3 regions of the Salinivibrio sp. ML323 genome follow, and region 3 is predicted to be linked to each of the others. Evidence: predicted binding sites of a transcription regulator. Region 3 holds the regulator's gene; each other region holds the start of a gene.

Region 1 (12,732 bases), on a different contig from region 3:
TATCTTTGGTCAAATGGGCCTTTTGATGAATAACCGCGTCCGGATGCCTGCCAAAGCGATCGAAGATACGCTGATCTATTTCATCCCTGAAGCGATGTTTAACCGTTTGTTTGACGACTTTGAGCATTTCGCTGACTTTGTTGAGGTAGAAGACCGAACTCGGTTACGCCAAGCGGTATCGAGTCATAATGAAGCCAACGACTTGACCACCTCCAAGGTCAAAAAACTGATTATTCGCGATCCGGTAATGATTTCAAGTACCGACTCGGTTCAGCATGCCGCTCAGGTGATGTCCCAAGAGACAGTTTCCTCTATTCTGGTGATGGGCGATGAGCCTGACCCTGACACGGGGTTCAAGCCTGTATTAGGGATCATTACTGACCGTGACCTACGTAATCGGGTGTTAGCGGAAGGCTTGCCTTATGAGACGCCAGTGCAAGAAATTATGTCACCACAGCTGATCACGCTTGACCACAATGCGTATATCTTTGAGGCAATGCTGACCATCTTGCGCTCAAACCTTCATCATGTGCCCGTGCTCCAACACGGTAAGCCGATTGGCGTGGTTGCCCTGTCTGATATTGCGCGCTATGAGTCGCAAAACAGCTTGTTTTTGGTGGCGAGTATTTTCCGCCAGCAATCTGTGGATGATTTGGTGATCCTGTCTCAACAGGTGAAAGATTGCTTTGTCCGTATGGTCAACGAAGACGCGAATTCACACATGATAGGCTCTGCGCTGTCGGTGATTGGCCGTAGTTTCAAGCAACGTTTGCTTGAGCTTGCCGAGGAAGAGCTCGGTGAGCCACCCGTACCGTATTGCTTTTTAGCCATGGGTTCGATGGCGCGCGACGAACAACTGATTGTTACCGACCAAGATAACGCCATTATTTTGGACGATAGTTATGAGCACAGTGAGCACAATGCCTATTTTGAAGCCTTGTCTAAACGTGTCTCTGATGGCCTTAATGCCTGCGGGTATACCTATTGCACTGGCAATATTATGGCGACCAACCCTGAATGGCGAAAAACGCTCAAAGAGTGGGAGCAATGCTTTGCTGATTGGATTGATAACCCCAGCCCGCGCTCGCTGCTTGACAGCAATATCTTTTTTGACCTTGATGGCGTCCATGGCCGTACTAACTGGGCAGAGCAACTCAAAGCTTTTATTGGTCGTCGGGCTCGTCGCAACAACCGCTTCTTGGCGGCGATGGCACGCAATGCGCTCAATCGCACACCGCCACTGGGCTTTTTCAAAGACTTTGTGATGGAGCAAGACGGGCGTCATAACAATTCCATTAACTTAAAACGTCGTGGCACCGCACCTTTGGCCGATCTGATTCGGGTGCATTCATTGGCGATCGACTCACGCTCGCAAAACTCTTTTGAGCGCTTGGACGATATTATCGAGTCTGGGATCTTGCCGAAAGGTCGCGGGCCAGACTTACGTGATGCCATGGAGTTTATTTCTATGGTGCGCATTCGTCATCAAGCACTGGATATTGAGGCTGGGCGTGAGCCGGATAACAATATTGAGCCAGAGAACCTGTCTGATTTTGAACGTCGAAACTTAAAAGATGCGTTTCAGATCTTAAGCAACGCACAGAAATTCTTGAAATTCCGTTATCAGCCGAATCGGTCTTAAGGGGAGGGTATGCTTCATTTCGATTTGAGAAAAAAAGAGGATGCCGACCACGTTGACTGGCGTGCCATGTTAGAAACCAAACGGGAGACGGTTCAGCACGAGACCTTGCAAGCGTTTTATCAGCAAGGCTGGGTATCGCCTGATACCCCTGTCTCTCAGGTGTCTTTTGTGGCGTTAGACTTTGAAACCACAGGACTTGATAGCCAACAAGATGCGATTGTTAGTATTGGCTTGGTGCCCTTTACCCTGAATCGTATTCGTTGTCAGCATGCGCAACATTGGATTGTTAACCCTAATCGGCCGTTGGCAGAGTCGTCGATTGTGATTCATGGCATCACCCACTCGGATATCGTCAATGCCCCTGACTTTTCGCATGTGATTGAGCCCTTACTGAGTGCGTTGGCCGGCTCCGTCGTCGTCGTTCACTACCGCCGTATTGAGCGGGAGTTTCTCGACCGCGCGTTCAAACAGCGTTTGGGGGAGGGGATTATTTTCCCAATGGTCGATACCATGGAGTTAGAAGCGCGCAAACACCGAAGTGGTAAACGCAGTTTCATGGATTGGATTGCACGCCGCCCGCCTGAGTCGATTCGTTTAGCCGACAGTCGTCATCGTTATCACTTGCCCTTTTACCAAAGCCACCATGCGCTGACGGATGCGATGGCCACCGCTGAATTGCTGCAAGCGCAAATTGCTCATGACTTTTCACCGGACACGCCCATCAGTGAACTATGGCGCTAACCATGGGAACGGTCCTCGCGACTAAAGTAGAGGCTCTCGTGGCGAGACAATGAACCCTTCGCTGATGGTTTTCGTAGTGGCTCTCAGGGCGTATAATCAACGTGCTACAAGTCAGTGACGAAAGTGAGAGGAAAAATGACATTGATCCATGCGGTTGAAGGGTTGGCGTTCGGTCTCGGTGTGCTATTGCTGTCATCGTCCATTGGCTTTGCGTATTGGGGGATCACCTTAAAGCCAGAAGAGGCAGAGGACATGACGGCGCGTAAGATTGAATTAGGTTTTTATTCGGGCGCGTGTTTTGTCTTCACCCTGCTGATTGGTTATTGGTTGAGTGTGTAACGCCGCAGCGTCTATGGGTGAGAATCTAGATTTCATTCAGTGAGTAACAAAAAACCACCGATGACTCGGTGGTTTTTTCGTATACCCCGCAAGGAATTACCAAACGTCTTTATCGATTTGTTTATCCAATTTCGGGAACTTAGTGCGATCAAAGGTGGGTTTTTTGCCCGCACGGCGCTGATCTTCATAGTCTTTCATCAGCGCAAACGCAACACCCGACAAGAGCGCGATAGCCACCAAGTTGATCACCGCCATCATGCCCATCGACAAGTCCGCAAAGCTCCAAATCAGTGGCAGATCCATCACCGCGCCGATTAATACCATCGCGAGCACGGCGATACGGTAGAGTAAAATGGCTTTCCGGCACTTGAATATATACTCGATGTTTGACTCACCATAAGAATAGTTGGCAATGATCGAGGTAAAGGCAAACAGCAGAATCGCAATGGCAATAAAGGCCGCGCCCCAGTCACCCACTTGGCTAACTAATGCTTCTTGGGTAAGCGCAATACCCGTGAGACCGCTATTTGGCTCAAGCATACCGGAGATCAAGATGATCGATGCCGTCGCGGTACAGATAACGATGGTGTCGACAAAAACCCCCAGCATCTGCACATAGCCTTGCGCCGCTGGGTGATTGGGTTTAGTGGTTGCGGTAGCGGCCGCATTCGGTGCCGAACCCATACCTGCTTCGTTGGAGAACAAACCACGCTTGATACCGTGCATCATCGCTTGCGCGATAGCATAACCCATTGCACCACCAGCCGCTTGTTCAAGCCCGAGCGCGCTTTTAACAATGGTTGAGATTACCGCAGGCAGTTGTTCGATATTCATACCGACCACGATAAGCGCGACCAGCAAATACGCCAGTGCCATGAACGGTACGATCAGCTCGGCCACACGCGCAACCGAACGCATACCGCCAAAAATCACAGGTGCGGTCACTAAGGCAAGGCCGATGCCAACCGCTAAGGCATCAAAGCCAAACGCGGTATTCATTGCTGCGGCAATCGAGTTGGACTGGACACCGTTAAACGCCAGACCAAAGGCGATAATCAGGCAGATAGCAAACGCAATGCCTAACCAGCGCTGACCTAAGCCTTTTTCGATATAGTAAGCAGGGCCACCGCGAAAGGTCTTGTCGTTGTGATTCACTTTGTACGCTTGCGCCAAAGTAGATTCGACAAAGCTAGTTGCCATACCGACCAATGCCGTCAGCCACATCCAGAATATCGCACCAGGGCCACCCAGATAGAGCGCCACGGCCACACCGGCCATGTTTCCGGTACCGACGCGCGCCGCCAAACTGGTACTAAAGGCTTGGAAAGAAGAGATACCACCTGACGCGCCATCGCGGCTGTTGGCCATCAGTTTGAACATGTGGCCAAAGTTACGGAATTGAATAAAGCCAGATCGCACGGTGAAGTACAAACCTAAGCCAATCAAAAGATAAATGAGTACGCTGCCCCAAAGGAGGCCGTTACCTGTATCGACTATGGACACAAATAGATTTTTAAGTTGTTCCATCATTAAACTCTGTTTTGTCTGTTGGGAGACGCCTTGCTCTTTCGCGACGAGAACCTATTGTTCATGGTGAGAGAGCGAGGGTCGACAACCACTGTCCATGTGAGATCTCTGCCGTCCATGCAGGTGAGCAACGAAACGCGCAGTAGCACCAAAATGTCTGGCTGCTATGACGCGTGATGTTGGATCTGCAACAGCATTTTGAATCCATGCTCGGCTGTTGCCAGAGTGCACCGTTAACCGCGATATTGATGTCTTAGCACAGCAATACACTAGGTGGAGCACGCCGGATAATACCGATATTTGTGAGACAAAACACTAGATGTTTGTTGAGATGTTGGTTTTTTGAGCGGTGCTAGGTGTCAATAACAGTCCTAAAAATTGTAATCAAAATGTAATGGAATTGACGCTAATTACTTGATGTTAAAGCAGTCATCTCAACGCCTTCGCATATTATCCGGTATTTTTTTGACTCAATATTGGTTGCATGCGCGCTGAACGAAATGTGATCAATGCCTCATGTTGCCATTGAGTCATCGCACTGAATCTACTTCTACGCTGCCCGAACGGATAGATAAAGATGACTTAATCACTGGATGACGCGGCTTTTTTAGTCAGCAAATCATGCTTAACCATATCGATCGCGGAGAGCGCTGTGTCGGTATCAATCGCATGGCTTTCAAGCAAGTAAATAAGATCGACCGCGAGCTTGACGTCGTCGGGCGCCTCTTCGAGTGCTTTTGACGAGGAAGAATGTGAGTCAGTCATGATGCCTCCAGGCTGGCGGAAAAGTCGGGAAAGTGAGTGATAGCGGCTTGGATGAGTTGTTCGTGCAGCGGGATCAGCTGCTCATGGGTGTCATGATAACCTCCTCCAATGACCGCAGCGACCGGGATCTGGTGGGCGGCACACCGTGATAGTACGCCTGTGTCGCGTTGAAAAATGCCCTCAGTGGTAAGTGACAAATACCCCAACGCATCGTCTTTATGCACGTCGACGCCAGCGTCATAGATCACCATGTCGGGGCGATGCTGAGCCAGAGCAAGGTCGAGTAAAGGTAACAAGGCATCAAGGTAGTCGCTATCCTGGGTGCCAATCGGGAGGGGTAAATCAAGCGTTGATGCTGGCTTGCGCGAGGGAAAATTTTTTTCACAGTGGACGGAAAAGGTCACAATATCTGGATGTGAGGAGGCCAGTGCGGCCGTGCCGTCACCGTGGTGAACATCGCAATCGACGATCATCACTGTCTCTATGCCCGGCTGTGTGAGAGCATGACGCGCGGCAATCATTAGATCGTTAAATAAGCAAAAGCCACTGCCAAAATCATAGTGGGCGTGATGATAGCCGCCAGTAAGGTGAATCGCCAGGCCTGTGCGCAATGCCTGATCCACCGTTAAGGTGGTGCCACCCAGAGAGGTTAAACTGCGTTTTATGAGCGACGCACTCCAAGGAAACCCAATACGACGCATTTTAACCAAAGGCAAGTTGCCCTCGAGTAATTGGCTTACATAGGCGGGATCGTGGACCGCGTCAATGATCTCTCTTTGCGCGGCGGTGGGCTGATAAAACGCAACCGGCAAGGCAAGCGCTTGCAAGCGCTCAAAGAGCAGCCGGTACTTTTGCAGAGGATAACGGTGACCCTCGGGAAGCGGGAAATCAGAGTAAATGGGATGGTATATCAGTGGTAGCACATTCGCTCCTTACGTTATCGCTTTTCCCGGTAAGTAATGGTGGTTTCAATACGCTCTCGGGCTTTGGTGCATCGTGCTAGACGCTGCTCGAGCGCGAGAACTTGCTTTTGATGCTGTTGCCGTATAGCCGGACTGGAAGCCATCTCAACACTGGCGTTGGCATCACGGAGTTTGTCGGCGAGACGCCTTTCCCAGTCTTGGTGTTTGGCCAAGTCTTGATAAAGTTCACCGATTGACTGTCGCCGTGGCCCACGCCGCGCTTGTTCTTGCTTACGTAAAGGTTGGGTGGCAAGCTCACGTTGCAGTGCGGTGATTTGCGATAACAAGGTGTCGCAAATATGGGTCGCGCGCGCATCCGTTAGCATGCCTTGTTGATGGTCGCGGCGCATCACCGCCAATAAGCCTTGGGCTTCATTAACACAAGGCGTTAACAGCTTGCCTTTGCAGTGAAAAAGTGGCGTGGCAAATAAAGGGGCTTTGGCTTCGCCGCGACGCCGATCGACCTCTGCCGCTTGAACAGCGAGTTGGTCTAAATGCTGAGCCATGGCATCGATTTGCGCTTTCATGGTGTCGTTCTCTTTTATTGAGGGCTAAAACCACGCATCAACGGCAAGTTTGCCCGCTAGAATAACTACCGCGGTGATAAAAATAGGGCGAATAAAACGGCTACCAAAGCGGATGGCCGAGTGTGCGCCAATAAAGGCACCCAGCATAAGACACGCACCCATGGTTAAGCCCAGTGCCCAGCTCACATGGCCTAATAGTGCGAACGCCACCAGTGAGGTGAAGTTGCTGGTAAAGTTCATCGCTTTTGCCAACCCAGAGGATAGCAATATATTCATCCGATAGAGCGACATGGTGGAAACCGTCCAAAACGCGCCGGTTCCCGGGCCGGCTACCCCGTCGTAAAAGCCAAGTGATAAACCTTGACTCCATTGTTTGATTGGCAACTTCGGACAAGGTGCGGGTAGCTGGTTGTTATCACCCTTTGGGTGTGGGTGCCAAATGGTATACACCGCGGCCACCAATACCACGATTGGTATGGCTTTTTCGAGCCACTCGGTGCTTAACACGTCCACCAGCAGGGTGCCGGCCGTGGCGCCAATTAAAGTGCCCCAAAAAGCATGTTGCCAAAACGAGGGAGAAAATAGGCGCTTTTTATAATAAGTGAAGGCAGCGGTGCTTGAAGCAAAGGTCGCGGCCAGCTTATTGGTGCCTAACGCAACATGCGGCGGCAGGCCTAGCGATAACAGGGCAGGCACAGTGAGCATGCCGCCGCCGCCAGCCACCGCATCAATAAATCCAGCGACAAACGCAGTCAGCCCCAGAATAACTAAAGTAGAGAGGTCAATCAGTTCCAGCATGTTAACTCATCAGTTTAAGATTCGATCACGCGCTTAAAGGGCGGCAGCGAGTCGAGTAAAGATTGGCCATATCTGCGGGTGATAATGCGCCGGTCAAGGAGCACTACTTTACCAGAGTCCTCTTCTTTGCGCAGTAGTCGCCCCACGGATTGCACCAGCTTTTTACTGGCTTCTGGTACGGCAATTTGTAAAAACGGATTGCCACCACAGCGCTCGATATATTCAGCGTGTGCTTCTTCAACCGGCGACGTCGGCACGGCAAAGGGGATTTTAGTAATAATAAGGTTGGTCAATAAGTTACCGGGTAAATCTAAACCTTCGGAAAAACTGCCGGTGCCAAAAATGATACTGGTTTTATCATTATTAACGGCTTGTTGATGCGCTTTGAGTAACGCGGTACGCGACTGGCTCCCTTGGCAAAGCAGCTGCCAGCCCCGTTGCTTGCAGGTACGTTCAATCGCTTGTGTCACTTGCTTCATTTGCCAATAGGAGGCAAAGAGCACCAAAGAGGCACGTTCACCTTCTAGGTGCTCAAGTATTTTATCGTTTAATGCCTCTGTAAAGGCACTGGCTTGCGGCTCACAAGGCATCGTCGGGATCACTAGGCGCGCTTTATTGGCGTAATCAAAGGGTGAGGGCAAGGCTAAATAACGCGAGCCGTCGGTTTCGCTCAAACCAACCTGACGGCAGAAATAGCTAAACCGATTTAGAGCACGCAAAGTGGCGGAAAAAAGGCCCACGCCAGCGGCGCGAGACCAGAGCATTTGATCTAGGCGCCAACCGACTTCCAAAGGAGAAACATGCACCCAAAGATCGCCTTCGCGCTCGCGACACGCTTGCACCCAACGTGCCAAGGGAGCGCCTTTCTCCGAATTAGGTTGAGCCATCAAGGTCCACACCTTTTCTAGGTTTTCTAACCGTTGCAGGAAAAACGCGGTTTCCGCGAGCGCCGGATCAGCCAGTTTTGCCGAAATGTCATTTTCTTTCAGACGCTCATTGATCAAATCATGAATTTTTCCCAATGCTTGATGAGCTTTTTTGCTCGCGGTTTTAAGCTGCTCACTGGGCGCAATCAGGGCTTCGGGCAGTTCACCGTCGGCAAAGCGATAACAACCGTCGTCGTTGAGCGACAGTTGACTGAGCATGTTTTTTGCCTCGCGCAGCCCTGGGATCAGGGTTTGTATCGCCTCGAGTAAGCTATCAACAAAGCGGTGTGCGCGCGTCATATCCGCGGTATTTCCCAACTTAGTCGTCGCTTGATTGAGCTTTTCCAGCCAGCTGATCACACCCAACAGGCTGGCACTGGCGGCTGAAAAGTCACGCGCCACCGTGGGAAGGTGGTGCGCCTCGTCAATCATATACAGGCACTGCTCTGGCTCGGGCAAGATCACCCCGCCGCCGAGTTCGAGATCGGCGAGCAGCAAGCTATGATTGACCACCACCACATCCGCTTTATCCATCGCTTCACGTGCTTTAGCAAACGGGCAACCACGGTGGGCGGGCAAACCGGCATGACAAGTGTGCTTATCAGAGGCGATGGCTTGCCAAAGATGATCAGCAATGGGTTTTGGCCAACTGTCTCTGTCACCATCCCACTTGCCCCGACTTAGCGCTTCGTAAAGATCATTCAGCAACAATTGTTCGCTGCGCTTGGGTTTTTGGGTAAAGAGCGCGCCTTGAATGCTCTCGGTATCTGCCACTGCACTTAGCTTATGTGCACAGCAATAGCGTTGGCGCCCTTTGGCCAATATAAAATCAAACGGTTTGGGGCAGATGCGATGAAAAAACGGGATATCTTTATTGGCAAGCTGTTCTTGCAACGCTACCGTCGCGGTGGAAATGACCACTTTTTTATTGTTGTTGAGTGCAAATGGGATCGCCCCCATCAGATAGGCCATCGACTTACCGACCCCAGTGCCGGCCTCGGCCACCAGCAGCCGACGCTTGGGCTCATAATCACCCGCCAAGGTTTTCGCGAGCTCTGCCACCAAATAGTTCTGAGCTTTGCGTGGAATAAAGTGGGGAAGTTGGTCTTGTAGCGTTTGGTAGCACGCGCGAATGTCTGATTTTACGGCAGGGCTGWGCATCAACAGGTCCGAGTTGCAAAGGTTGGCGGCCAGTATAACACGGAGCAAAAACGTGAAAACGATCGCGAACTGCAAGATTTCCTTACAGATATGAGATCTTGGTCACGAATTTAATTTGAACCATTCTTCGCTATCTTGCTGATCTGCCGTTTGATTAACAAAACGCCTGATTTAAGCTATTGATTAGTTTTTTATTCTAATGTAAGCAACTAATTCTGTAATTTTTGGTGTTTTATGTTGTTAATGTTTGTTGTTTATTTTCATCAAAAGGCGGGTGTTGAGTTAATTAAACTGTGATCTCAGTTCAACAAATGTCACTATATCGTTGTTTTTAAGCGTTTTTTGTCTAGATTGTAATGCGCTTCCGGCGAGTTGACAGAACTACAAATGTTCTGCACGATTAGCCACGAAGTTTCAGTGAACTGGCATTTTGTGCTTCGCAGCGTTTGCTGCTGGTAATAGAGTGACAGTCACCATAAAACAGAGTTCCAAGAAGGAACTCATAATGACTAAATAGAAAAGGCAGTGGATTAACCATGAAAAAGACTATTCTAGCAATGGCAGTACCAGCTCTGCTGGCTGCAGGCTCAGCATCAGCAAGCATCAACCTGTATGACGCAAACGGCGTTAAAGTAGACGCGTCGGGTTCCGCTGAAGTTCAGTATATGCAAGAAATCGGTAACAACCAAGATGCGAAATGGCGTCTAGACGACGGTGATGTTCAGTTTGATACTGAAGTTGCTGTATCTGACTCTCTTAGTGCAATCGCGGCAGTAGATTTTGAATTCGAAAGCGCAGATAGCGTTACAGACATTGATAACGGCGGTAAAGAACAAACTCGCGATATCACTGGTAGTAACGGTAACGTCGAAAACAACGTCCTTTACGTTGGTTTGAAAGGTGACTGGGGTCAGTTCACCGCAGGTCGTCAGCTGTTGCTGATGGATGACGCTGGTATCACCAAAGATTACGAGCTTGCTGAAAATGCTTTCGGTGACGGTTACAACACTCATGCACAACAAGTAGGCAAGTACGTTTACGACAACGGTACTTTCTACGGTGCTGCAACCTACACTGACAAGAGCGACGGCTTTGATGATGGCTCTTTAGGCGATAACGATGTTGATGACAAAGGCTACCTCGCTGGCGACGACACTCGCATCTATGAAGCACGCCTAGGCTACCGTGTAGCTGACGTTGACGCGCGTGTTTATTATCAGAAAGCTGATAACGTAGACCGTACTGATGATAAAGAAATTGACGCATACAACTTTGAAATTGAGTATGCTGGCATTGAAAATGTTGGTCTAGCAGCATCAGTCGGGCGTGTCTCTACAGACAATGGCTCTAATGATTTAGACACTGATTATATGTCAATCGCTGCTGACTACACTATGGGTAAAACCACCTTTGCGGTTGGTTACGACAACAAAGACGTAGAAGACAACGCTTCAGACGTGAACGGTTACTATGCCAACGTGACTTATGCACTGCACAGCAACGCACACGTGTATGCAGAAGTTGGCGACAGCGACGGTGATGAAGAAGACTTCGGCTACGTAGCAGGTATGGAAGTTAAGTTCTAATTGAGCTTAAACCATTATTGCTACATGTAGCACTGGTTACAAAAGCCGCCTTAGGGCGGCTTTTTTATTATCACGATTTGGAGTAGAGATGAAAAAAGTAGTAGGTATGGGCTTGGTGCTCAGCACTCTCTTAGCAGCGAGTGTGACTAGTGCGGCGGAAATTACCTCCGCGCCCAATATTGAGTTTGTGGTGGTTGATGGTAAGGAAATCAGTTTTGAAAACTGGGCGCCGCAGCAGACCATTGAGCTTGCTAATGGCACCCACCAGTTGGTGATGCGCTTTGATGGCGAAGTAAAGCGAGGCAGTAAAGAGGTGATTTTTACCTCGCGTCCGTATCTGTTTGAGCTAGACGTTGATGGCCGCGATGCCACCATTAACATTGATACCAACCTAAGAGTGAAAACCCAAGCGACCAGCTATTTTGATGATAACCCACAATGGCAGGCTGAGTTTGATAACGGCGAGGTAATGCCGTTAGAGGCGGTCGAGCTTAAAGGTGATGGGTTTGGCGCCTATGCCGATATGGAAGCGCTGGTGGCGGAGTACAACCGCGAAAACGGTATTATTATCGACCAAGGTGAAAGCAAAAACCTTAACGACGTATTAGTCGAGGTGGACGATCAAGGCCAAGCCTCAATTAAGGGTGATGCCTTGTCGCAGCTTAAGCTTTGGTATACCAAAGCCAGTGACCAAGAGCGTAAGTCGTTCCGTCGTTGGATCATTGATCAAGATTAAGCGCGTGTTCGAGGGAGGCGTGGTAGTCAGTATCACCCACTTGACAGCTTTAGACAGTCAATAAAAAACGCGCCCAGCTGATGCTGGGCGCGTTCCGTTTAAGCCACGGTGAGACAAGCGAAAGTCGACCTCGCGATCACACGGTTTTACGTGCTCCCGCAGTGGCTCGGCGAGTGGCTGGATCGTGATGATAATAATTGGACGCGCGACACTGTGGGCAGCGCTGCTCGGCGGCATCATTGATTAAATCATCCAGTGGAATGTCACTTTCACAATCGGCACACAAGCCATAAATCTCCAAATCCATGGCACATAAAGCCGCATCGACTTTTTCTAAACGTTCACCGAGGCATCGGATAGCACCAGGTACCCCTTGGCTTTCTTTAATCAGATCCGAAATGGTGAGGTTTTCGCAATGCTTGTCCCAGTCTTCACGCAATCGCGTGGTTAGTGTTGCTACTAGCTCAGTGCGTTCGCGGTTAAGTTCACGCCCCAGCTGAGCAAGGGTTGTTGTATCCATGGTCAGTTCGCTTGATTGGCTAAAATGACGTTTATCATGACGCAGTCACACAAGTTGTTACCCTGATGTAAATCAAGGAATCAGCTAAAACCTTACAAAGAGTCCGTTTTTAGCGCTGTTGACCTGAGCTATAGTAGCCGCTCACCGTTGTTATGCTGTTGTGAGTGAAGTAACAAAATGGAACACGATTTTAAAGAGCCCTATAACGTTAAGTACTTCATCGGCTTTCTGCTGGTACTACTGATCCCGACCTTACCTGCCAGTCTCACCTGGCTTGGCATTGTTTTTGGCGGCTAATCACCGCCTTGTTCACTTACCGCACCGTATTCCTTATTCGCCATCCTGTACCTCCATCGTCTCTGCCACTACACTTAGCGTGAGTGAACAAGCGCAACCATCGCGAATCGAGAGGTAGTAGAGATTATGCAGCAAGCACCGACAGCCCCTTGGCGTTGGTTATGGAATGGGTTAGGTTGGTTATGGGTCGCGCTGGGCGCGGCAG
Region 2 (5,065 bases), on a different contig from region 3:
TTTTTAAACACGCCTAACGCTTCAATTTCCGCCATAAAATCGGCAGCAGTTTGTTTTTGCGTTTCAGAGCGATAAAAGATCGCGGGACGATATTGCGGGCCACGGTCAACGAATGAGCCTTGGTCATCGGTAGGGTCAATATGACGGAAGAACTGGTCTAACACCTGTTCATAGCTGACCACGTTGGGATCATAGGTAACATCAATTACCTCAATATGCCCACTGGTGCCGGACGAGACCTCTTTATAGGTGGGATTTTCCAGCTCACCGCCTGAGTAGCCAGACACCACATCAATCACGCCGTCGAGCTTTTCAAGATCAGCTTCTGTACACCAAAAGCAGCCGCCAGCGAGGGTCGCCTTTTGGTAGCCTTGGTCTGTGGTGGCGGTATCTTTTACCGCCGCATAACTTGCTATCGATAGCAAACTGAACGCTGTAAACGCGATAACGCGCCACATTAACTTGTGCTGTTTCATGATCGCCTCGTTATTAGAGTTGGTGAGGATAAAGACCTGCGCGACAAGCAGAAACTTTCATCCTTTCCCACTTTTCTGTTGTTACAGATAACGTAGCGCAGAAAAGCCCTTAGCGATCACCTACCAAAGCAGCTGACCCAACACAGGCGCAAGCAGCACAGTGACCATGCCAGCAATCATCATTACCACACTCGACACCACCCCTTCGGCATGGCCTATCTGATAGGCTTTAGCGGTGCCCGCTCCGTGTGCTGATGCGCCCAAACTTGCGCCGCGTCCCAAGCGTGATCGAATCGCAATCACGGTCAAAATACTTTCACCGATTGCCATCCCAATTACGCCAGTGAGAACCACAAACAGCGCGGTGAGATCGCTTTGCCCGCCAATCGCTTTGGTGGCTTCGACGGCAAAAGGGGTAGTAATTGAGCGCATCGCCAAACTGCGTTGCAGCAGTTCAGACAGCTCAAACACCCGCGCTAACACCACAGTACTGGTAATCGCGACCAGCACCGACACAGTCACGCCTATCGACAGTGACAACCAATGGCGGCGGATGAGCGCGCGGTTATCATACACAGGGATCGCAAACGCCACAGTCGCCGGGCCCAGCAGCCATAGCAGCCAGTAAGATTGCGCCATGTAGTCTTGATACGGGATCTTAAACCCAACCACCACCGCGACAATCAGCAAGGGCGCGAGCAACAATGGCATCACCAGAATGGAGGGGTGACAGCGATACAGCCATTTGCTCATGTAATAAAAGCCAAGGGTCATTAAAAAGCAGGTGACGCTCAATAACGAGGCATGAAGCCAAGTAGGTAAAGCAGACATCATGGCTTAGCACTCCGGTTTTAGATCAGGGTGGTGCGCGTGGTGGTTACTGCGGCGGCGTGCCATTTTAACCTCAAAACGATACACTTTATCGACCACCCAAGCGGTTGACGCAATCACCATCGCGGTACTTAGAATCAGGACAACCATGATCTTACCGCCTTCTTGCAGCAATAAATCTTGGTAGTTGACCACCGCCACCACCGCCGGCACAAAAAACAGCAACATCTCGGCTAACAGCCAGGCTGCCCCGCGACGCAACCAATCGGCACGGACAATTTTCAACATTAATGCGCCTAACAACAGCAACATACCGGTGAGGTTGGCCGGCAGCGGAATAGCAAAGGTTGTGACCAACCAATCAGACAAGAACCAAATGCCAGCAAGGACAAAGACTTGTAGTAGGGTAAGTAAGGCGTTTTTAATCAATTGCATCGAAGGCGTGCCAAGAATCTGTGAGATGGCTCATAGTTTACGTCTTAGCAGAGAGTGAATAAAGTGACTTTTTTTTATTTAAACTATGCCAAAATGGCATGAATTATTGAGCGATAAAGCTGCGTTAGTGACTACCCAGTCCCGTCAATAATCAGTTTGTCGTTATACATCCCCAGTACTAAAAGTGAAACTATATTTCCATATAATTTCTTAAAAATAATTTATAGTTTCATTTTTTGGACAGTCCGTCATGTTGGCTTTGACAAAATCGAGTCTTAGCGGGTTGTCTTTGATCTCACTATGATATGAAACTATAATTTCATAAATTGAATGTCTATCGAGTGTTAGTTTCATTATGATGAAGTATGATAAGGAAGCGCCGCCCAAGCGTGGTGCCACTGTGTTCCCGCGGCAGATGAAAATATTGCATCAATTAGGTGAAAACATCTTATTGGCGATGAAGCGTCGAGGGATCAGTCAAGATAGAATGCATCAGCGCACAGGGATCTCGAAACCAACACTACGCAAAATCACAAAAGGCGATCCGACAGTGTCGTTAGGCCATTATGTCAATGTGCTCGCCGTACTGGGTTTGTTAGACGATCTAGGTAAAGTCGCGCTCGATGATGAACTTGGTAGGAAGCTGCAAGATATCGAGTTGTTAAAAACGAGACGATAGGGCATCAATCGGATTTGGCACAGCTTTGGAGGCGTATGCTGTTTAATATCATGGTTGCCAATAGTGACGATCGGTAGTGTTCAAAAGTCTGTGTCACTCCTATAGTTAACCCTCAACAGGGAGTGATACATCAATGTCCGACAAATACGAAATTGATATTCAAGCTTTTGCTAAGGCACTGCAATCTGGACAAGACCTCAACGGGAAAGATGGACTACTAACGCCGTTGATTAAACAGATCACCGAAGCTGCTTTGGCTGCTGAGATGGATGAGCACCTGACCAAAGAGGGTCAGCCTAATCGCAAAAACGGTGTCTCTCAGAAAACCATCAAAACCGCTTCAGGCTCGTTCGAACTAGACACGCCCCGTGATCGCAACGGCTCTTTCGAGCCGCAGACCGTTAAGAAGTATCAGACTCGGCTAACCGATGAGATGGAGCGTAATATCATCTCATTATTTGCTCTTGGGAATAGCTACAAAAGTATTCGTGAGTACCTTCTTGAGATGTATGGGACTGAAGTGTCCAATGGCACGATAAACGCCATTACAGACCGTTTGGTGCCTGAGCTACGCGCCTGGCAAGAACGCGAATTAGAGGCGGTTTACCCCTTCGTCTGGTTAGATGCTATCCATTACAAAATCAAAGAAAATGGCCGCTTTGTCTCTAAAGCCCTGTACACAATCTTAGGGCTGAATATCGAGGGTAAAAAGGAATTACTTGGCCTTTATCTCTCAGAAAGTGAAGGTGCCCGTTACTGGTTAAATGTACTGACAGACCTACAAAACCGTGGCGTCAAAGACATCCTTATTGCCTCGGTCGATGGATTAAAGGGCTTCCCTGAAGCCATTGAAACTGTCTATCCCAAGACGGAGGTTCAGCTCTGCATCATTCATCAGATCCGCAATAGCGTGAAGTACGTGGCTAGCAAGAATCAGAAAGCCTTTATGTCCGATCTGAAGTGCGTTTACCGCGCGACGACCCAAAACGCCGCAGAGCAAGCGTTAGATGAACTGGAAAGTAAATGGGGGGCTCAATATCCACTGGTCATAAAGTCGTGGCGCAGCAAATGGGAAAATCTATCGGTGTACTTCAAGTACCCAGAACAGGTCCGCAAAGCGATTTACACGACCAATGCCGTTGAGGCTGTTCATCGCCAATTCCGCAAACTGACGAAGACCAAGGGTGGCTTTGCCAACGAGAACGCATTGCTCAAGTTGCTGTATGCAGGTATGTTGAAGGCGTCAGAGAAGTGGACGCATCCGGTACAGAATTGGAACCTGACATTGTCCCAACTGAGCATCCACTTCGAAGGACGGCTCGACGACTACGTAGATCTTTAAACGCCGGGTGACACAGAACTATGAACACCCTCTGACGATCACCTACGTAATCATGGCTTTATTTTTGACACGACAGGTTGGCGACTGTCACCCGCCTACGACATCAATTCAACACAACATGCCCACGGTCTGCACTTAAATATTGACGACAAAGATAACGCTTTAGATATTGACCTAGCGTTTGAGGTGGCGGAGTACTTTCAACTTGATGTGAAAACAGCTGACAAGATTTATCTTCAAGTCGCCCAGGCCGTGTCGAAATGGGAGCGCTTGGCAAAAGGAGCAGGTATCAAACGCGGTGAGCGAGACTTAATGAGAGACTGCTTCATGCTACCGAAGGTGTAACCAAGTGACGCATGGTAATAAGTGCCAGTTCCTCTGCTTTTTTCGCCATCAACTATGCCAAAATGACATGGTTAATGATTAGCTTTTAAGGGCCGTTTATGGATATTCGTGCGTTGCGCTATTTTATTGCCTTAGTGGAAAAGCAGAGCTTTACTGTCGCATCGACGTCGTTGCATGTGACGCAACCGACAATCAGTAAAATGGTGCGTAACCTTGAGCAAGATGTGGGTCAGCCATTGTTGCACCGAGAGGGAAGGCGGTTTTGGTTAACCGATGCTGGTGAGGTGGTGTATCAGCGTGCGCAGAGCATTATTGCTGAGTTCGAGCAGCTAAATACCGAGCTGGACGATCTTAACCAACTGGCGCGCGGCCAGCTTAGATTGGGGATGCCACCGATGATAGGGCCGCTGTATGCCAATGTGCTGCGTGAATACCGCCAACGCTACCCGAATGTGGCGCTCAGTATTGTTGAATACGGGGGGCGGCGCACCGAACAAGCGCTTATCAATGGTGAGATTGATGTGGCAATCACCATGCTCACCGACACCCAGCCAGAATGCTTGCAAAGCTTACCCTTACAAACTCACCCCATCTATGCAGTGCTGCCTAACCAAGCCGCGTGGCGTGCGCAAAAAAGCCTGACATGGCAGGCCGTCAAAGACGAGCCGTTTTATCTATATAGCGCTGAATTTACTCTAAGCGATCGGATTATTGCCCGTTGTGAAGAGCACGGTTATCAGCCCACCATTGCCGCGCGTAGCAGTCAGTGGGATTTTTTAGCCGCCTTGGTGAAAAGTGGTGCAGGGGTGGCGTTCTTACCTGCGCCCTTATGCCAGCGCCTCAGCGCCAGTTTGGAAGACAGTGAGTTATTGCTGGTGAAACCGATAAGCCCAGCGATTGAATGGCAACTTGGGTTAGTCTGGCACGGCGAGCGCTATGTCTCACGCACCGCCGAGG
Region 3 (12,732 bases):
ACCCAAGAGGGGCATGCGTTACTGGCCAACTTTCTCCAACAATAACCCCGTCAACTAAAGGTCACGACCGTTTTAAGCGCTATGACTTGGGGCCATCTCAGTCGTGCGCCATTACACAGCATTGCACTAAATCGCGATCTTTATCACTAATTTTACATTTCGCGATTTTTGACTGCCTTATCAATGGCTGCAACCTTATGCAGCCTGGGTAGTCTCTCCCTTCAGTCTTGCCTATTTGGCATCATAGTCTTGCTTGCTCTGCGCTTCTCCCTGCTCACAGTTTATGCATAACTATCTCTGTAAACTGCATGAGTTCGGTTACCCTGCTGAAAACAAAACATAATCTGCTATTGCTGCAGTTAAAATAATGTAAATACTATGCGTCATAGATAAAACACAGAAGGATTGAGTGATGACAATGGAGCACAAAGTAGAACGTAAACTCTTCGACGAAGTCATGGTGCCATGTTACAACCCAATGCCGATGATCCCGGATCATGGTAAAGGATCGCGTATCTGGGATCAGGAAGGTCGAGAGTATATCGATTTTGCCGGTGGTATCGCGGTGAGCTGTTTAGGTCATTGTCATCCGGTCATGGTGGATGCACTGACTGAGCAAGCGCAGAAGCTGTGGCACTTGAGCAATGTGATGACCAATGCGCCCGCGTTGCGCCTCGCCAAACGCCTCACTGAGCTTTCCTTTGCCGACCGCGTGTTTTACGCGAACTCAGGCGCCGAAGCCAACGAAGCAGCGCTTAAACTGGCGCGCCGCTGGGCAAAAGAGGAGCACGGCGAGCACAAAAGTGAAATTATCGCGTTCACCAAAGGTTTCCACGGTCGCACCTTCTTTACCGTGACAGTGGGCGGTCAGCCTGCCTACTCTGACGGTTTTGGTCCAAAGCCTGGCGATGTTACCCACCTTCCTTATAACGATATCGCCGCATTGGCTGACCATATTTCCGATCGCACCTGTGCGGTGATGATGGAGCCATTGCAAGGTGAAGGTGGGATCGTGCCGCCAGAGCCAGGCTTTTTGCAGGCCGTGCGCGAGCTGTGTGATAAGCACAATGCGTTGCTGATATTTGACGAAGTACAAACTGGCAATGGCCGTACTGGTACCTTCTATGCCTATCAAGAATCAGGGGTCGAGCCAGACATTCTGGCGACGGCTAAATCATTGGGTGGCGGTATCCCCATTGGTGCCATGCTTACCACCGAACGTCTCGCGGCACATATGAAGCCGGGTGTTCATGGCTCCACCTATGGCGGTAATCCATTGACGTGTGCGGTGGCAGAAGCGGTGGTCAATGAAGTGACCAAGCCTGACGTCTTAGACGGTGTGATGGCGCGCGAGCAATGGTTCCGTGATGGTTTAGAAGCGATTAACGATAAGTACGGCATTTTCAGTGAAGTCCGTGGCAAAGGCTTGCTACTCGGTGCGGCACTGAACCAAGACTGGGAAGGCCGTGCACGTGATATTCTGGTTGCTGCGGGTGAAGAAGGCCTGTTGGTATTAGTCGCCGGCCCAAATGTGGTGCGGTTTACTCCCTCATTGGTGATTACCAAAGCCGATATTGAAGAAGGGATGGCACGCCTGGAGCGCGCGATTGCGAAGGTTGTTGCAGGATAAGCGACCTCATACACTCGGAGGGATTTGAGATGTTAGTTATTCGGCCTATCCGTGCATCAGATTTTGATGCACTGATGTTGTGTGCGGAAGCGTCCGGCCACGGGTTTACCTCGTTGCCGGTAGATGCCGATTTGCTCCAAGGGCGAATTGATAATTCGTTAGAAAGTTTTGCCAAAAAGGTGACTGAACCTGGCCCGGAAGGGTATTTGATGGTCGCTGAAGATTTAGAAACCGGCGAAATTGCGGGAACAACAGGCATCGAAGCCGCGATTGGTCTCGACAATCCATTTTACAGTTACCACCTGACTAAGGTGGTGCACTCGTCGCGTAAATTGAATGTGCACAACATTGTGGAAGTGCTGACGTTTGGCAACAACTACACCGGCACCACAGAGATCTGCACCTTATTTATGCGCCCTGAGTTTCGTGGCGGCCTAAACGGCAAGCTTTTATCTAAGTGTCGGTTCTTGATGTTGGCACAATTTCCCGAGCGTTTCGCAGACGTGGTCTTTGCAGAAATGCGTGGCGTGTCGGATGACGACGGCAACTCGCCGTTTTGGCAATGGTTGAAGGATAACTTCTTTAACATTGACTTCACGTTGGCCGACTACCTCACCGGGATTGGGGCCAAGGGCTTTATTGCCGACTTGATGCCAAAATTACCGATTTACGTGAGCTTACTCAGTGAAGAAGCACGTGCTGTCATTGGGCAAGTGCATCCAAATACCCGTCCAGCACTGCGTTTGTTGGAAAAAGAGGGCTTTTCGTGCCGAGGTTATGTCGACATCTTTGATGCCGGCCCCACGGTAGAATGCTTACGTCACAATATCGAATCCGTGCGTCATTCTTTCAACGCCTCGGCAAGCGTCAGAGAGCACAGCAGCGCGCAGGACTATTTAATATCGAACACGGAGTTTGCCGGTTTCCGCGCCACGGCGGCGAAAGCGGCGGTCGATCATGAAACCAATCAGGCAGTGATTAGCCCCGCGGTAGCAGACGCATTGAATGTAAAAGAAGGCGATCAGCTGCGTTTGATTGCCATGGAGGGATAAGATGACAACGCAATCAGCAGGCCATCTGATTAACGGTGAATGGGTCAAAGGCGAGGGTGAGGTAATGACCTCGCAAAATCCCTTTGATAGTCAATGTATTTGGCAAGGTGAAGAAGCGACGCGCCCTCAGGTTGAACAAGCGGTGAGTGCCGCTCGTGAGGCCTTCCTCCGTTGGCGAAATACCGACTTTGCCGAGCGCCAAGCGCTGGTTGAACGCTTTGCCGAGATAGTAAAAGCGAATACCGATGATTTAGCGCGCACTATTGCTGAAGAGACGGGCAAACCGTTCTGGGAAACCAAAACCGAAGTCGGTGCCATGGTAGGCAAAGTGGCGATTTCATTGCGCGCTTACCACGAGAGAACAGGATCCCGCGAGAAGGACGTCAATGGTACGCAAGCTGTGTTGCGTCACCGTCCGTTAGGTGTGATGGCGGTTTTTGGTCCGTACAACTTCCCGGGTCATCTGCCCAATGGCCACATTGTTCCCGCATTACTGGCCGGTAATAGTGTGGTGTTTAAACCCTCAGAGCTAACGCCAAAAGTGGCGGAGAAAACGCTGGAATATTGGGTAGAGGCGGGGCTGCCGCATGGCCTTATCAATTTGGTGCAAGGTGGCCGTCATACCGGTGAGGCACTGGCGCAAGCCCGAGGCATTGATGGTTTGTTGTTTACCGGTAGCGCCAATACCGGCCATATCCTCCATCGCCAGTTCGCCGGTCAGCCCGATAAGATGTTGGCGCTAGAAATGGGGGGAAATAATCCCCTAGTGGTCAGTGATCAGTTTGGTGATTTAGACGCCACCGTCTATGCCATCATTCAGTCCGCGTATCTCAGTGCGGGGCAACGTTGCACCTGTGCACGCCGCCTGCTGCTGCCTGAGGGAGAAGTGGGTGACAAGATCTTAACGCGCCTAGCACAATGGACAAAAACCGTGCGAGTGGGCGGCCAGTTTGATGATCCGGCCCCGTTTATGGGCGCACAGATCTCAGTGGCAGCGGCGGAAGGTATTTTGGCCACACAGCAAAAGTTGGTCGACCTCGGCGCGAAGCCGGTGATTGAGTGTGAACATCAGCATGATGCGGTGATCTCGCCAGGGATCTTGGATGTCAGTGGTATCCAAGACTTGCCGGATGAAGAGTATTTTGGTCCGCTGCTGCAAGTGCAGCGCTATCAGAATATGGTCGATGCGGTGACCAAAGCCAATGACACCCGTTATGGGTTGTCTGCTGGGCTCATCAGTGAAGACGATGGGGAATGGCAATATTTCCTTGACCATATTCGTGCCGGGATTGTTAACCGCAACCGTCAATTGACCGGAGCCAGTGGCGATGCACCCTTTGGTGGGCCAGGCGCGTCGGGGAACTTACGCCCTAGCGCGTATTATGCGGCAGACTATTGTGCTTATCCCATGGCCTCCATGGAGGGCGAGCAGGTAGTGCTGCCCGATACGTTCGCCCCCGGTATACCGACTCAACAGGACTAAGGAGAGCAACATGGACAGTGGCCAAGCGTTATTCGACAAACTGTGGCAGGACTACATCAACCGCCTGTGCCCATCGGCACACAAGGTGCATGCCTTGTTAGAAGAAGGGCAGCCTTTGATCAATGATCATATTGCTTTGCGGACATTTGGGTTGCCCAAGGTTGGGCTTGAGGTATTGGCGCGCCCTTTCCTGGCGTTAGGCTATCAGCAAAAAGGGGACTATACCTTTGAAGCGAAAAAGCTCAACGCCTGCCATTTTGAGCACCCCGATCCTCTGATGCCAAAAGTCTTTATCAGTGAGTTGATGGTCGAGCAATGCTCGCCCGCGCTTCAGGCGATTGTTGAGAAGCTGGTGGCACAAGTTGATGCGTCGTCACTCACAGGCAGTGACTTTCTCCATCAGGGTCGCTTGTGGGACATTGACTGGGCAACCTATCAAACACTTGCCGAAGAGAGTGAATATGCGTCTTGGGTGGCGGCACACGGTTATGGTGCCAACCATTTTACCGTGAGTGTGAATCAGCTGAATGCGCATGATGATTGCCTCTCGGTGAATAACCGATTGCGCGACAATGGCTTTGCGATTAACGAGTCAGGCGGGGAAGTCAAAGGTGACGCGTCGGTGTATCTGGAGCAATCCTCCACCATGGCAGATCGCGTGCCAGTTGCTTTTTCTGATGACACGCAAACCATCCCGGGTGGTTTTTATGAGTTTGCTAAGCGTTATGTTCTGCCCAATGGTGAGCTTTACCAAGGTTTTGTGGCTGCCTCGGCAGACAAAATCTTTGAAAGCACCCATTAGTGCGCCACACATCGCTTAATCGACATCATAGGGAAAAGGGAGCGTATGCTATGCTCCCTTTTTTATCGTCTATTGAGCCTCGATATCGAGCCAATACGTGTCTGGAATGGCTTGTGTTTCGTTGCTTAAATGCGGGTTATCGACCCGGATCACGGTGCGTTCACCAATGTTGGCTTTTTCAAACGTTTCTTTGACCAGCGGAGCGTTGTTGAAAAACTCAATAAATGATCCGTCTTGGTATGCCGCTTCAAAAGCACCATTCAACATGTCGGCGACGTCAGCATGTTGCGGAGACACAAACAGGAACATCGGGAAGCGATAGATCAGCATCAGATGCGGGTCAACTAACAGATTACCGTATTGTGGCCGCTCGGCTAATTCACTAAAAGGCTCAATCAAGGCACGCGGGAAGAGATCAGCACGACCTGTATCAACCACTTTGAAAATATTTTCAAAGCTCGATATTTCGCGTACGCGAAATCCCGCTGAGTTGAGCACCTTGACGTCGGCCCAGCCCTGTCCCTGAATCATAGTAAGAGACTGCAAATCACCCGCGCTACTTATCTGAGCGAGTTGGGGCTCCGTGGCTTGGTTGGTAATAAACAGGCGATGGCCGAGTAGACCACGAAACACGGGATAGCGAATGGGGATCAGTTCAGATTCCAGCGTGCGGTCGGCACCCAGCCAGTCGATAGTGAGCTTGCCTTGCTTGAGCATTTCCACCTTACGAGACTGAGAGCCAATTTGGCCGTCAAAAGCTTGCAAGGTGACAGGCTCTCCTGATTTTTCGGCAAGAAACTCAATCAGCTCAATGGCATAGAGATCAAGCGCCGACCCAGCGCGTGGCTCGGGGTGCACAATTGTGGTATTGGACACGGCATGGGCTGAAAACACAGAGAGCGCCAAGGCGGTGAGAGAAACCATGAGTTTTTTCATAAACGATACCTTGTTAGTTTTATGTTAACCATATCGTTTTGAGTGTAGAAGTTATCCAGACGCTTGCCAGAAAGCGGAGATAAAAAAACCGACGCCAGGGCGTCGGTTGGTGATACAGAGAGCGGCGCAATTAGCGTGTGCCGTATACCACGATGGTTTTACCGTGTGCGGAAATGAGGTTTTGCTCTTCCAGCATTTTGAGGATACGTCCCACGGTTTCACGCGAACAGCCGACGATTTGGCCAATTTCCTGACGGGTGATCTTAATTTGCATACCATCAGGGTGAGTCATGGCATCCGGCTGTTTAGCCAAGTTCAACAAGGTTTGCGCGATGCGGCCTGTGACGTCCAGGAAGGCGAGATCCCCGACCTTTTGGCTCGTTACCTGCAAACGACGCGCCATTTGTGAAGACAGGCGCATTAAGATGTCAGGATTCACTTGAATGAGCTGGCGGAACTTCTTAAACGAAATTTCTGCCACTTCACACGGTGATTTAGCGCGCACCCAAGCAGTGCGCTCCTGGTCTTCTTCGAAAAGTCCGAGCTCACCAATGAAGTCACCTTGGTTAAGGTAAGACAGGATCATTTCCTTGCCTTCTTCATCTTTGATCAGTACGGCCACAGACCCTTTCACGATGTAATACAAGGTCTCCGCCTTCTCACCTGCATGGATAAGCGTGCTTTTAGACGGATACTTATGAATATGACAATGTGAAAGGAACCACTCGAGTGTAGGGTCTGTTTGAGGTTTTCCTGGAACCATATAACTTATTTCCTCTGCATGTGTTGCCCGGCAACAACGTCCTATCTTTGTCTGAGGGGTAACCCATCAGATCATTGCACAGAATACGAAGTCTGAACGCGGGCTACAAGCTCACTGTATGTTAACAAGAGTGTATCTTTTTTTGTTGGTGATTTCTTGATTTTGATCTAGGCCAACCGCCTAAAAATCTGGCAAAAACGTGGCTAAGATCACGGCTTGAGAAGTAATACATCATGGATGCGCTACGCCTTAGCCAATCTTGCCTTTTTCTATCAATTGTTGGATCAATGGACGGATGATCAATTCCATCGCAAAGCCCATTTTTCCTCCCGGTACCACTAAGGTGTTATGCCGTGACATAAACGACCCAGTGATCATTTGCAACAGATAAGGGAAGTCGACGTTTTTCATTCCACGAAAGCGGATCACCACAAAACTTTCATCCAAAGACGGGATCCCTTTGGCATTTAATGGGTTTGAGGTATCTACCGTCGGCACGCGTTGAAAGTTGATATGGGTACGAGAAAACTGCGGGGTGATGTAGTGCAGGTAATCATCCATTGAGCGCACAATCGAGTCGGTCACCGCCTCACGAGAGTGGCCTCTATCGCGCGTATCGCGGACAAATTTTTGAATCCACTCTAGGTTGACGATCGGCACCATTCCAATCAAGAGATCGACATGCTGTGCAACATTGACATCACCATCGACCACTCCGCCGTGCAGTCCCTCGTAAAACAATACATTGGTATTGTCGGCTAAGTCTTGCCATGGCGTGAAGGTGCCAGGCATTTGGTTATAGGGCACCGCTTCATCAAAGGTATGTAAATAGCGGCGATATTTCCCGGTGCCTTGCTCACCATACTCACGGAAAAACTGCTCTAGCCGCGGGAAATCGTTGGCCGTGGGGCCAAAGTAGCTGATATGTTTGCCTTGTTCACGTGCTTTACGGATCTCGACGTCCATTTCAGGACGGGTAAAGCGATGAAAGCTATCCCCTTCTAGCCAGGCCGCTTTGATGTTCATCATCTGGAACATCTTTCGGAAGGCTTCCGAGGTGGTGGTGGTACCGGCTCCTGATGAGCCGGTGACCGCAATAATAGGATGTTTAGCCGACATGACGCGCCCTGTCATTCAGTCTGAATTTGTATCGCGATACGGCGTGTACTGCGATGCTAAGAGCCGAGTGCTGTTTTACGACGAATATCCACTGTCTCGTGCAACTCGGAATATACAATCACGGCGTCCCCGGATTGCAATTGTTGGCGAACATCATCCACTTTTTGTGCAAAGCTGACTTCTTGCTCACCATAATCGGTTCCTTCCCGTAACACAAAGTGCTCGATTAACGCTGTCAGCGTCTCGTCAGGAATCGACTGCCATGGAACCATCATACTACATCACCTTTTATTGATCTCAGGATGGCATCCTCGGATGCCTGATGTGAATGTTGTGAATTGGCTCGCATTTTACCCGATCATACCAGTCAATGCAGTGGTTCTCTTTGCTTCCTTTGACGGTGCTAACGCGCCGACTTACTCAGTGACTCATGCGGCAAATAAGCGGCGAGCCAGCCAGGCACCGCTTGCTCAAGCCAAAACTGAGGTTGGCGCCAACTACCGGCGACAAAGCCAACATGGCCGCCATGCTCAGTGAGTTGATAATCAATGTTCGCGGGTAATGGGGAGGTTGGGATCACCGCGTCGGTCATAAAAGGATCGTCTTTGGCATGAATGATGGCCAACGGTGTCTTAATGGTATTAAGCACGGAAAGGCCGCTACAGGCGTGATAATAATGGTGCGCATCGTCAAAGCCATGAAGCGGGGCAGTCACGGTTTGGTCAAACTCGAACAGGGTTTTTATCGTCGGGCGCTCCCCCGCGTGCCATCGGCCCACTTGCTGATGACGTGTGAGTTTTTCCGCTAGGGTTTGGCGCATCGATCGCAACAAATAGGCTTGATAAATACGGGAAAAGCCTTGTTGGATACGCATCGAGCAAGCGGCAAGGTCAAGTGGCGGCGACACGGCGCAACCACAGGCCACGATGGGATCATCGTGATAGTCCGCCAGGTAACGCACCAGCATGTTCCCCCCCAAAGAGACCCCGACTGCGCCAATTTGACTCTTTGGATAGGTTTGACGCAAATGGGTGAAGAAGGCACGCGCGTCCTGGGTTTCTCCCGAGTGATAGGTTCGCGCGGCACGATTAAGGCGGCCACTGCAGCTGCGAAAGTGCATCACCACGCCGCACCAACCTTGGCGTTGGAAGGCCGCGAGCAAGCCGTTGGCATACGGGCTGTCGAAACTGCCTGCTAAGCCATGGAATAAAACAACAATCGGCTGTCCAGGCTGCGGCTGATGTGTCCATGCCAGATCGACAAAATCGCCATCAGGCAGATCAAATTGCTGCCAGCGAGGGGTGAAAAGCGGGGCTCGACGCAAAAAGCGAGGCAACAAGGTTTGTAAGTGCGCGTTCCGCGCGCTGGGAATGGGTTTAAACGGTGTCATCATGGTTGCTTCCCTCTTCCTCGGCGGGCGTCACCTTCAGTGATGTATATAGGTTGCGTGCTGATGGTGACAGCTGACGGCAATAGTAGGCGAGAGGAGAGGCGGTGTCCGTGAGCCAGGTTTGACGATTGAGGGCATCGACTAAATCTTGCTGTTGGAATTTTTCTAAACTGAGCTCAAAGTTGAGCATTTTTTTGTACTGCCCACTGCCGACCCGCGGCTTCAACTCTCGCCGAAGGTGACGATAGGCAATAAGCAAATGCTCAGAGCGGCTTAACGCATGCTTCAGTTGTGTGAGGCTCTCGGGCGCAAGCCCATAGCCGTGTTGTTCAATCCAGGCGAGTAACAAGGCAAGATTTACGTTGCCTTGGTGCTCGTCTTGCAGCCTGAGGCAAGCTTGCTTTACCTCGGGCTTGCCATAATGATGTAAACAAAACTGCCACAGGTCGGCGGGATTCGCCATCCCAGGGGTTAGTCCTGATTGAATGTCGCCTCCAGGGCTTCCAGCTCTTCTTGTCGCTCCATCCATTCTTGTTCCACCTCTTCGAGCGTCGATTTAGCATCCGCTTGACGTTGCAATTGCGCCGTGAGCCGCGCCTTATTATCACTGTGGTAAATCTCGGGGTCCGCCAACTGATTTTCTGCGTCAGAGATAATGGCAGAGAGTTGTTCTATCTGTGTGTCTAGATTGTCAATTTTTTTCCGCAAAGGCGCGGTTTGCTTACGTAACTCGGCATCGCGGCGTTTTTGCGCTTTACGATCCACCTGTGTTTGTTGCGGCGCCGTTTTCTCCGCGGCCGCTTGTTTTTTGCTCTCGGCACGATCGGCGCGCTGTTGATCGGTCAGCCAACGGTGATAATCGTTCAAGTCTCCATCAAAGGGTAGCACTGCGCCATTGTCGACCAAATACAAGTCATCGGTGGTGGCGCGCAGCAAGAAGCGATCGTGACTGACAATCACCATCGCGCCCTCGTAAGACTGTAAGGCGAGTGTCAGCGCTTGGCGCATATCCAAGTCCAGATGGTTGGTTGGCTCATCGAGTAACAGTAAGTTCGGTTTTTGCCATACCAATAAGGCGAGCACCAAGCGGGCTTTTTCGCCTCCAGAGAAGGGCCCGATGGGCTCGAGCGCCTTGTCGCTTTGAAAGCCAAACCGGCCGAGAAAATCACGTAAGGTTTGCTCAGCGGTGGTGGGGGCTAACCGGTTTAGGTGCTGAAGTGGCGTATCGTCGATGCGCAACGTATCGAGTTGGTGTTGGGCAAAGTAGCCAATTTTCACCCCTTGTGAATAGGTTAATTCACCGGCCATGGCGGGTAAGCTGCCCGCGAGGAGTTTAATCAGGGTCGACTTACCCGCCCCATTGCGCCCCAGCAAGCCAATGCGCGCCCCCGGCACCAGGTTAAGGCGAATGTTTTCAATAATAGGTGTCTTATCATAACCCGCCGCCACTTTGTCCATCATTAAAATGGGGGTGGGTAAGGCATCCGGCGTGAAGAAGGTAAAACTAAACGGGTTATCGTATTGCGCGGGCAATACCTTCTCCATCCGCTCAAGGGCTTTGATCCGGCTTTGCGCTTGGCGGGCCTTGGTGGCTTTGTAACGAAAGCGATCGATATACGATTGCATGTGGGCAATTTGCTTTTGTTGCTTTTCGTACTGCGCCTGTTGCTGCGCCAATTTTTGCGCGCGCATTTGCTCAAAGTCGGAATAATTACCCGTGTATTCATTGAGCTGTTGATGCTCGATGTGAATGATGCGATTGACAACAGGATCCAAGAAATCCCGGTCGTGAGAGATCAACACCAAGGTACCTGGATATTGCTGTAGCCATTTTTCTAGCCACATGACCGCATCGAGATCTAGGTGGTTAGTGGGTTCATCGAGCAACAATAGATCAGAGCGACATAATAGCGCTTGTGCTAAGTTCAGCCGCATTCGCCAGCCACCTGAGAACTGGGTGAGTGACCAGTGGATTTGTGGTTGGCTAAAGCCCAAACCATCTAATAAGCTGGCCGCACGCGCTTCAATGGTATAACCACCAATGGCATCCAATTTATCGTGTAACATCGCCACCGCGTTACCGTCATCACGGGCTTCGGCGTCGCGTAGGGCTTGCTGTAGCGCGCGGTATTCGCTGTCGCCATCAATCACGTACTCGAGCGCGCTTTTGTCGAGCGCGGGGGTTTCTTGCGCCACCCATGCTACCTGCCACTGACTCGGGTAGTCACAATGGCCGGCATCCAACGATAATTGATGGCGCAGCAAGGCAAACAAGCTCGATTTGCCACAGCCATTTTTGCCCACCAGACCGACTTTGTCGCCCGGTGAGATAGTGGCAGAAGTGTGGTCAAGCAGGGGCTTACCCCCTCGAAGCAGTTGAATATCGGAGAAGCGAATCATGATTTCTCAGTCTGTCTCGGGTTGATGGGTGCGCATTGTCGCGCGGTCGTTATACCAGCTTGATACCGGGATTGCCAAATTCTACCGCGTCATCCCACTGGTCAGACACAGACGGGGCATGTTTGTGTGTTAAAGTTAAAAACACGGAATAAATGAACAGATTGCGTTCTGACCATAATCATAAGACAAGGAAGCCTATGCCCCGAGATAAGGCTGAAAGCCCCTCTCTTCCCAAGGTACTGGTGATTTTTGCTCACCCCGACCCCGATGAATCCGTTGCCAATCGTCGTTTAATTGAGGCCATTACGCCGCTGGCCCATGTCAGCGTGCACGATATTTACGCCGCCTACCCGGATTTTGTGGTGGACGTCCATCATGAGCGCGCGTTGGTCACTGACGCCGATGTGTTGGTCTTTCAGCATCCACTGCAAATGTATTCCTGTCCGGCGCTGTTGAAAGAGTGGATAGATGTGGTGCTCGGGAAAGGGTTTGCACATGGGCAAGGCGGGGATGCGTTGGCCGGTAAAACCTGCCGCTTTGTGGTGACCACCGGGGGAGCGGCCGAAGCGTTTAGTCAACAAGGTTACAACAAATATTCGATGGCCGAGCTACTGCAGCCTTTTGAGTTAACCGCCTCATTATGTCGGATGGATTGGATCCCACCGTTGGTCTTGCACTGGGCGCGCCGCGTTGGCGATGCCGATCGCGAAGCGTTTGCTGAGATTTATGCCGATTGGCTCGCTGACCCATTGGCGCACCAAGGAGGCGAGGATGGATAACAACCTCTTATCGGTGGCCTTTGTTTTTTTATTGGCGGCGGTGATTGCGGTTCCTCTTGCCCAGCGCTTGGGTATGGGCTCGGTGCTTGGCTATTTGCTGGCAGGCATAGTGATCGGGCCCTGGGGGCTGGGCCTGGTCCGTGATGTGGATGCGATTCTCCATTTTGCCGAATTTGGCGTGGTGCTGCTGCTTTTTCTGATTGGCTTGGAGCTTAACCCTAAAAAGCTATTGAAAATGTGGCGCCCTATTATCGGCCTTGGTGGTAGCCAAGTGGTGCTGACCGGGATCGTGATAGGGTCATTAAGTATCTTCGCTGGGCTCACGTTGCCACAAGGTGTGGTGATCGGGGCGGGGCTGGCGCTTTCTTCTACCGCGAT

What was found. The regulator CRP, encoded in region 3, controls carbon source genes, mostly activating them, when cyclic AMP is high. The targets are predictions, from matches to a motif close to TGTGANNNNNNTCACA.
Region 1: the regulator CRP is predicted to act here: its motif matches at 9,480-9,495, upstream of dinG (ATP-dependent DNA helicase DinG).
Region 2: the regulator CRP is predicted to act here: its motif matches at 1,762-1,777, upstream of BZG13_RS13480 (CidA/LrgA family protein).

The regions. Positions count from the first base shown of each region.
Region 1 is NZ_MUES01000017.1:11,760-24,491, reverse strand. Features, by position in the region: gene BZG13_RS10565 (DUF294 nucleotidyltransferase-like domain-containing protein) at 1-1,642, shown strand, start outside; gene BZG13_RS10560 (3'-5' exonuclease) at 1,652-2,383, shown strand; gene BZG13_RS10555 (hypothetical protein) at 2,519-2,722, shown strand; gene BZG13_RS10550 (alanine/glycine:cation symporter family protein) at 2,819-4,249, opposite strand; gene BZG13_RS10545 (DUF2496 domain-containing protein) at 4,832-5,014, opposite strand; gene BZG13_RS10540 (histone deacetylase family protein) at 5,011-5,937, opposite strand; gene BZG13_RS10535 (primosomal replication protein) at 5,952-6,503, opposite strand; gene BZG13_RS10530 (sulfite exporter TauE/SafE family protein) at 6,528-7,301, opposite strand; gene dinG (ATP-dependent DNA helicase DinG) at 7,316-9,388, opposite strand; gene BZG13_RS10520 (porin) at 9,925-10,974, shown strand; gene BZG13_RS10515 (YccT family protein) at 11,063-11,710, shown strand; gene BZG13_RS10510 (hypothetical protein) at 11,847-12,230, opposite strand; gene BZG13_RS10505 (YbaN family protein) at 12,654-12,732, shown strand, end outside.
Region 2 is NZ_MUES01000032.1:23,089-28,153, forward strand. Features, by position in the region: gene msrB (peptide-methionine (R)-S-oxide reductase MsrB) at 1-476, opposite strand, end outside; gene BZG13_RS13475 (LrgB family protein) at 597-1,307, opposite strand; gene BZG13_RS13480 (CidA/LrgA family protein) at 1,314-1,742, opposite strand; gene BZG13_RS13485 (helix-turn-helix domain-containing protein) at 2,158-2,421, shown strand; gene BZG13_RS13490 (IS256 family transposase) at 2,555-3,763, shown strand; partial or broken gene BZG13_RS13495 (HipA domain-containing protein) at 3,806-4,108, shown strand; gene BZG13_RS13500 (LysR family transcriptional regulator) at 4,207-5,065, shown strand, end outside.
Region 3 is NZ_MUES01000006.1:10,108-22,839, reverse strand. Features, by position in the region: gene BZG13_RS05900 (anthranilate synthase component II) at 1-45, shown strand, start outside; gene BZG13_RS05895 (aspartate aminotransferase family protein) at 413-1,630, shown strand; gene astA (arginine N-succinyltransferase) at 1,660-2,682, shown strand; gene astD (succinylglutamate-semialdehyde dehydrogenase) at 2,684-4,165, shown strand; gene BZG13_RS05880 (DUF1338 domain-containing protein) at 4,176-4,967, shown strand; gene BZG13_RS05875 (hypothetical protein) at 5,037-5,903, opposite strand; gene crp (cAMP-activated global transcriptional regulator CRP) at 6,034-6,666, opposite strand; gene BZG13_RS05865 (phosphoribulokinase) at 6,916-7,785, opposite strand; gene BZG13_RS05860 (YheU family protein) at 7,842-8,060, opposite strand; gene BZG13_RS05855 (hydrolase) at 8,189-9,178, opposite strand; gene BZG13_RS05850 (TIGR02444 family protein) at 9,162-9,638, opposite strand; gene BZG13_RS05845 (ABC transporter ATP-binding protein) at 9,647-11,575, opposite strand; gene kefG (glutathione-regulated potassium-efflux system ancillary protein KefG) at 11,773-12,354, shown strand; gene kefB (glutathione-regulated potassium-efflux system protein KefB) at 12,347-12,732, shown strand, end outside.